3 regions of the Bradyrhizobium ganzhouense genome follow, and region 1 is predicted to be linked to each of the others. Evidence: predicted binding sites of a transcription regulator. Region 1 holds the regulator's gene; each other region holds the start of a gene.
The links. The regulator LexA, encoded in region 1, represses DNA repair genes until DNA is damaged. The targets are predictions, from matches to a motif close to TGTTCNNNNTGTGTTCNG.
Positions count from the first base shown of each region.

Region 2: the regulator LexA is predicted to act here: its motif matches at 1,068-1,085, upstream of recA (recombinase RecA).
Region 3: the regulator LexA is predicted to act here: its motif matches at 1,236-1,253, upstream of ACLFLU_RS01485 (YifB family Mg chelatase-like AAA ATPase).

Region 1 covers NZ_CP181318.1:5,167,078-5,169,347, forward strand. Annotated here, with positions in the region: gene glp (gephyrin-like molybdotransferase Glp) at 1-867, shown strand, start outside; gene lexA (transcriptional repressor LexA) at 1,044-1,745, shown strand; gene ACLFLU_RS23695 (hypothetical protein) at 1,923-2,126, shown strand.
Region 2 covers NZ_CP181318.1:6,092,759-6,095,028, forward strand. Annotated here, with positions in the region: gene recA (recombinase RecA) at 1-975, opposite strand, end outside; gene ACLFLU_RS28190 (hypothetical protein) at 2,226-2,270, shown strand, end outside.
Region 3 covers NZ_CP181318.1:308,478-310,747, forward strand. Annotated here, with positions in the region: gene ACLFLU_RS01485 (YifB family Mg chelatase-like AAA ATPase) at 1-1,187, opposite strand, end outside; gene ACLFLU_RS01490 (PilZ domain-containing protein) at 1,418-1,663, shown strand; gene ACLFLU_RS01495 (tetratricopeptide repeat protein) at 1,747-2,270, shown strand, end outside.

The sequences.
Region 1 (2,270 bases):
GATGGCAAGCGCATCACGATCACGGAGGCCGCCGTCACCGGGCGGCACATCCGCCCGGCCGGCATCGACTTCTCTGAAGGGGACGTGCTCCTGCGCAAGGGCGCCCGGCTCACCGAGCGCGATCTCGCGCTCGCCGCCGGCATGAACCATCCGCAGTTGGCCGTCCGCCGCCGTCCAAAGGTCGCGATTCTCGCGACCGGCGACGAGCTTGTGATGCCGGGCACCACGCCCGGCCATGGCCAGATCGTCTATTCCAACGGCTACGCCCTGCATGCGCTCGCCCGCAGCGAGGGTGCTGACACCATCGACCTCGGCGTTGCCGCCGACACGCTTGCCGCCACCACCGCCGGCATCCGCCGCGCGCGCGAATCCGGCGCCGACATCCTGGTCACGACCGGCGGTGCCTCGGTCGGCGACCACGATCTGGTGCAGCAGGCGCTGAAGGACGAAGGCACCTCGATGGCGTTCTGGAAGATCGCGATGCGACCGGGCAAGCCGATGATGAACGGGCAGCTCGGAGCGATGCGCGTGATCGGCCTGCCCGGCAATCCCGTGTCATCCTACGTTTGCGGCTTCCTGTTCATGGTGCCGCTGATTCGCGCGTTGTCGGGCCGTTCGATGGTTCATCACCGCCGCGAACGCGCCGTGCTCGGCCGCGACGTCGGCGCCAATGACCAGCGCGAGGATTATCTGCGTGCGCGCCTCGATGTGCGTGATGACGGCACGCTGATCGCCCTTCCCGTCAATCACCAGGACTCCTCGCTGCTTGCAAATCTCGCTGCGGCACAGGCACTTCTCGTGCGCGCACCATTCGCTCCGAAGGCCGACGCCGGCGCTGCTTGCGAGGTGCTGCGACTGCCCGCTTGAGCGCATCGTTCGCAACCGTTCTGCGAACTTTGTCGCGTTCACGCTAAATTAAGCAGTTGCGGAACATGTATCGAACATATAGTGTCCGTTCATGATTTGTTTCGAGCGTGCAGCGGCTTATTGCTGAATTCAGCGTCTCGGAATCGAACGACGTCAACCGGGGGATTTTGGTCGAGATGTTAACGCGCAAACAATACGAGCTCCTGCGGTTCATCAGCGAGCGCCTGAAGGAAAGCGGCGTGCCGCCCTCCTTCGACGAGATGAAGGACGCGCTCGATCTGCGCTCGAAATCAGGCATCCACCGCCTGATCACCGCGCTCGAGGAGCGCGGCTTCATCCGCCGCCTGCCCAACCGCGCCCGCGCCATCGAGGTGATCAAGCTGCCTGAGCTCCAGGCCGCCGCCGGCAGCCGCCGCGGCTTTACGCCGAGCGTCATCGAAGGCAATCTCGGCAAGGTCCGCACGACGTCGAGCCTGCCCGCCGACGAGGGCGAGCGTCCCGTCGCGGTGCCCGTGATGGGCCGGATCGCGGCCGGTACGCCGATAGAGGCTCTGCAGACCCGTAGCCACACCATCAGCGTCCCGCCCGACATGCTCGGCTCAGGCGAGCATTACGCGCTCGAAGTGCGAGGCGACTCCATGGTCGAAGCCGGCATTCTCGACGGCGACATGGCGCTGATCCAGCGCAACGAGAGCGCCGATACCGGCGACATCGTGGTCGCCCTGATCGACGACGAGGAAGCGACACTCAAGCGCTTCCGCCGTCGCGGCGCCTCGATTGCGCTCGAGCCGGCGAACGCGGCCTATGAAGTCCGCATCCTGCCGCCCAACCGGGTCAAAATCCAGGGCAAGCTGATCGGGCTGTACCGGAAGTACTGAGCGCGTCGCGGTCGACGACCGCCATCAACGATTGGAGCGGACGATTGTCCGCTCCGGCTGGATAGTCTTTCTGGTTTTGCACAGATTATCCGGCCACCTCTCCAGCGCTACATCCTCGGCACGCCGCAACGAAGCGCGCATCGCTTCGCAGGCCTTTGACAGACCGAGGAGACAACCATGCGCAAGATCGTTCTGAGCACAGTTGCGATGGCGTTGATCGTAGCATCCGCGTCGCAAGCTTTCGCCGCACAGCCGCAGCACCATGCCCGCAAGGCACCGCAGGCAACCGGCGAGCAATTCCGCAATGCCCGCAACGCCGTCGAGCAGCCGTCGCAACCGGCCTGGCCATATTCGGGCTGGTCGGCACCTGCCGGCCGCTGAGCCAAAGCGTTCACCGAATGCACGGGGGCAGCCTTTGTTCCTTGCGCATCTGAAAAAGATAATGTGATCGCGCTCTGCGGAGGCGAGCCGCAGATTTGCCCACAAAAAAGCATATGATCACAGGCTTCCACTCTGATAGAGGCC
Region 2 (2,270 bases), 930 kb from region 1:
GTCGGGGTTGGCCTTCAGGAACGCCTTCGAATTCTCGCGGCCCTGGCCGAGGCGCTGGCTGTCATAGGAGAACCAGGCGCCGGACTTCTCCACGATGCCGGCCTTGACGCCGAGATCGAGGATCTCGCCCATCTTGGAGACGCCTTCGCCGTACATGATGTCGAACTCGACCTGCTTGAAGGGCGGCGCCAGCTTGTTCTTCACCACCTTGACGCGCGTGGTGTTGCCGACGACTTCGTCGCGCTCCTTGATCGCGCCGATGCGGCGGATGTCGAGGCGGACGGAGGCATAGAATTTCAGCGCGTTGCCGCCGGTGGTGGTTTCAGGCGAGCCGTACATCACACCGATCTTCATCCGGATCTGGTTGATGAAGATCACCATGGTGTTGGACTTGTTGATGGAGGCCGTGAGCTTGCGCAGCGCCTGGCTCATCAGACGGGCCTGCAGACCCGGCAGCGCATCGCCCATCTCGCCCTCGAGCTCGGCCTTCGGCACCAGCGCCGCGACCGAATCGACCACCAGAACGTCCACCGCACCGGAGCGCACCAGCGTGTCGCAGATTTCCAGCGCCTGCTCGCCGGTGTCGGGCTGGGAGATCAGCAGCTCGTCGATATTGACGCCCAGCTTGCGGGCATAGACCGGGTCGAGCGCGTGCTCGGCGTCGATGAAGGCGCAGATCCCGCCCTTCTTCTGGGCTTCCGACACCGTGTGCAGCGCCAGCGTGGTTTTTCCTGAGGATTCCGGCCCGTAGATTTCCACGACGCGCCCCTTGGGCAGGCCGCCAATCCCGAGCGCAATATCAAGTCCAAGCGAGCCGGAGGACACCGCCTCGACATCCATCGAGCGGTCGTTCTTGCCGAGCTTCATCACCGAGCCCTTGCCGAACTGGCGCTCGATCTGGGAGAGCGCGGCAGCCAGAGCTTTACTCTTGTCCATGGAAGATCCTTCGACGATACGCAGGGCAGTGGTGGACATTGGGTCGTGCTCCTTATGGCGAGGATTCGGGTGCGGGACAAACGATTGGCGCGGCGGGTCGTCGATAAAGATACCGTACACCATTTGTTCCAAGTTCGCAATATGTTCTTTTGGACTGACGGCGCTGGCCGTATTTAACCCCCAGTGTCCTAAGTTGAATTTTGAAATGTCCTAATTTGTTCTAGACCGGACACAACCTGTTAATGCACTCTTTGGATTAGCCCGCTCTGGGTGCAGCGAATAAGGGGCGTGGCGTTCCACTAGAAGAACGCCCTAACTAATTAAGTAACGGGCGCAGGGCCTTTTTTGCCTAGGTATTCTTACGAATGATGGCAGTCACATTCAGCAGAACCCAATCAAATAAGATGGTTCCGCGAATCAACCAGCTTGGGGGCTGCCACTATGTTGCGCCATCGAACTCCAGTTCTAAACGATGCTCCATCCATCGCCTTTAGCCTTAGCGATGACGAGTGCGTTCAAAGGCTGGCCCTGCTCATTGAGCACCGAGACAACAAAAACCTTGATGAAATCGTCACTCTGATCGCCCGCTTAGCGGTCCCGATAGAGGGTTGAAATTTTTTCAGTTTCCCAGAGAGGCCGCCTCAGTTGGCGGCCTCTTTCATTTCAGATGATGCTTTCCGAATTAGGACAGCACCGACTGGGCCCAAAATATTCGGCGACCGGTGTCTTGGTCCGTCGCTGCGGGCGCTAATTGACGGGCACTAATTAAAAAGGGCCCCGGCGTCGCTTGCATGCGCCAAGGCCCCCATTCCCGACCAGTCCACGCGCGATACAGGACCAGCAGATCAAGGATGAGCCCAAGATCTGACAGGCGTATTACGGCCCTGTCCTGATTTGTTTCTGTGGGTGTCCGAATTGGGCGGAGGCCGGCCGCTTCGCATTCCCCAGAATCAGCAGCGCCAGAGGGGCCAGAGGACCGACAGCAGCCGCGATCCAAAGCCATTTTCCGGAGGGCCTGTTGCGCTCGCGCGCCATCGCGCGCCTGCGAGGGGGATTAATCCAATCGAGATGATGACGAACAGCCAAAAGCCCATAGCCATCTCCGCTCTGACGCGGCAGGATAGCATGAAGGCAATTGGCGCCCCTGCCCTCCGCAAAATGTGAGGCAGGCTTCTTCTTCGAAGATGACGCGCATCAAAGACGCGCCGTCATCATTCCGCAATCCTGTGGCACCGAACCTTTCCGCGGCTGCCGACTTGAAACGTTGCCGCCACAATGGGGATTGGATCATGACGGAAAATGCGCAGCCCGATGCTTTCAGGCGCAACTCTCTG
Region 3 (2,270 bases), 4.1 Mb from region 1:
TCGGCCGCGGTCACGGCCGGGACTTCGATGCGAAGATCGATGCGGTCCATCAGCGGGCCGGAGATGCGCGCCTGGTAGTCGCCGGTGCAGCGATCGATGCGGCCGCGCTTGCAGGCATAACCCGGCTCGAACGCATTGCCGCAGCGGCAGGGATTCATGGCTGCGATCAGCATGAAGCGCGCAGGGTAAGTCACGCGGTGGTTGGCGCGGGACACCGAGACCTCGCCGTTCTCCAGCGGCTGGCGCAGCGAATCCAGCACGCGCGGATCGAATTCGGGCAGCTCGTCGAGGAACAGCACGCCCTGATGCGCCAGCGAGACCTCGCCGGGCTTTGCGCGCGCGCCGCCGCCGGTGAGCGCGGCCATGCTGGCGGAATGATGCGGCGAACGGAACGGCCGCTGCGACGTCAGCGCGCCGCCCTCGATCTCGCCGGCGACGGAGGCGATCATCGAGACCTCGAGCAATTCGCCCGGCGACAGCGGCGGCAGGATCGAGGGCAGGCGCGCTGCCAGCATCGATTTGCCGGCACCGGGCGCGCCGATCATCAGGAGGTGATGCCCACCTGCGGCCGCGATCTCCAGTGCGCGCTTGGCGCTCTCCTGGCCCTTGATGTCGCGCAGATCGAGCGGCGAGGCGACTGCCTCGTGCACCTTCGGCACGGGCCGGGACAGCACTTGCGTGCCCTTGAAATGGTTGGCGATCTGAATCAGCGAATGTGCGGCGACGATCTGGATATCCGGGCTCGCCCACGCCGCTTCCGAGCCGCAGGCCGCGGGGCAGATCAAGCCTTCTTCGCGCACATTGGCGCCGATTGCGGCTGGCAAAACGCCGGCCACCGGCGCGATCGAGCCGTCGAGGCCGAGCTCGCCGAGCACGGTAAAGCCGGTCAGCGCATCCGGCGGGATCGCGCCGATCGCCGCCATCAGCCCGAGCGCGATCGGCAGGTCGTAATGGCTGCCTTCTTTCGGGACGTCGGCGGGCGCGAGATTGACGATGATCCGCCGCGCCGGCAGCGCCAGCCCCGAGGCGATCAGCGCCGAGCGGACCCGCTCGCGCGCCTCCGACACCGCCTTGTCGGGAAGGCCGACGATGGCGAAGGCCGGCAGGCCGGGCGCGACCTGCACCTGCACGTCGACCGCGCGGGCCTCGATCCCCTCAAAGGCGACTGTCGAAACCCGCTGAACCATGCTGCTCCCCTCGCACAATTAGGGGTAGCAGAGCGGCATCGGTTTGACAAGAACAATACGGGAACGACGGCGCGGACGCCCCCCGATTCCTAACCAGCGGTAAACGGGACGAAGACACTAAGCTTCGACTATGCCTCGAATACGACCGGCTACGCTCAGCACATTCCAACGAATGTTCGCTACTCCTAAGGCTGCGGGATGGGCCGTGATCTAACGGGTGAACAATTCAAATGCTTGCAAATCGCCGCAGAAGCGAACGCCGGGTGTGCACGCGGCTGGCCAAGATCCACTTTGGCGCGGGGTCGCTGCCGAGGGACTGCACGATCACGGATATCTCGGACGGGGGTGTGAAGGTCGTGGCGGAATTCCTGGAAGTGCCGCCGCAATTCACCATCATCTTCGCACCCGATTATTCCCGCCAATGCCGCCTGCGCTGGCGCATCGGTTGCGAATTCGGTGCGGAATTCACCGACTAGTCTCCACCGGCGCATTTCCTTAACCGGACTTTAGCGTTAATCGGCAAAGCATCTCTGATCAGTCCGCCGGCGGTGATCAGAGTATGTCCAAGCGTTCGTCCCTTGCCTCTCCCCCGGCGAGATTTCTGCTTCCCGCGCTTCTGGTGCTCGCCCTCGGTGGCTGCCAGACGACGAGCCTCGAGGATGTGACCGGCGCACTCGGCGGCAGGTCTGAACCCGTCGCCACGGCCGACGGCAGGCCAGACATGGACGTCTTGCGCGAGCGCTATCGCGCCAAGCCCAGCGATCCCAATATCGTCCTCGAATACGGCAAGGCGCTGCGCGAAACCGGCCAGCGCGCCCAGGCGGTCGCCGTCTTCGAGCAAGCCGTGCTGGCCCATCCCAGCAGCAAGGCGCTGCTCGCCGGCTACGGCCGTGCGCTCGCTGACAACGGCAATTTCCAGCAGGCTTTCGACGTGCTGAGCCGCGCGCATACGCCCGAGGATCCCGACTGGCACATCCTGTCGGCTCAGGGCGCGGCGCTCGACCAGCTCGGCCGCAACGAGGAAGCGCAGCAATATTACGCCGCGGCGCTGAAGATCGTGCCCGACGAGCCGACTGTGCTGTC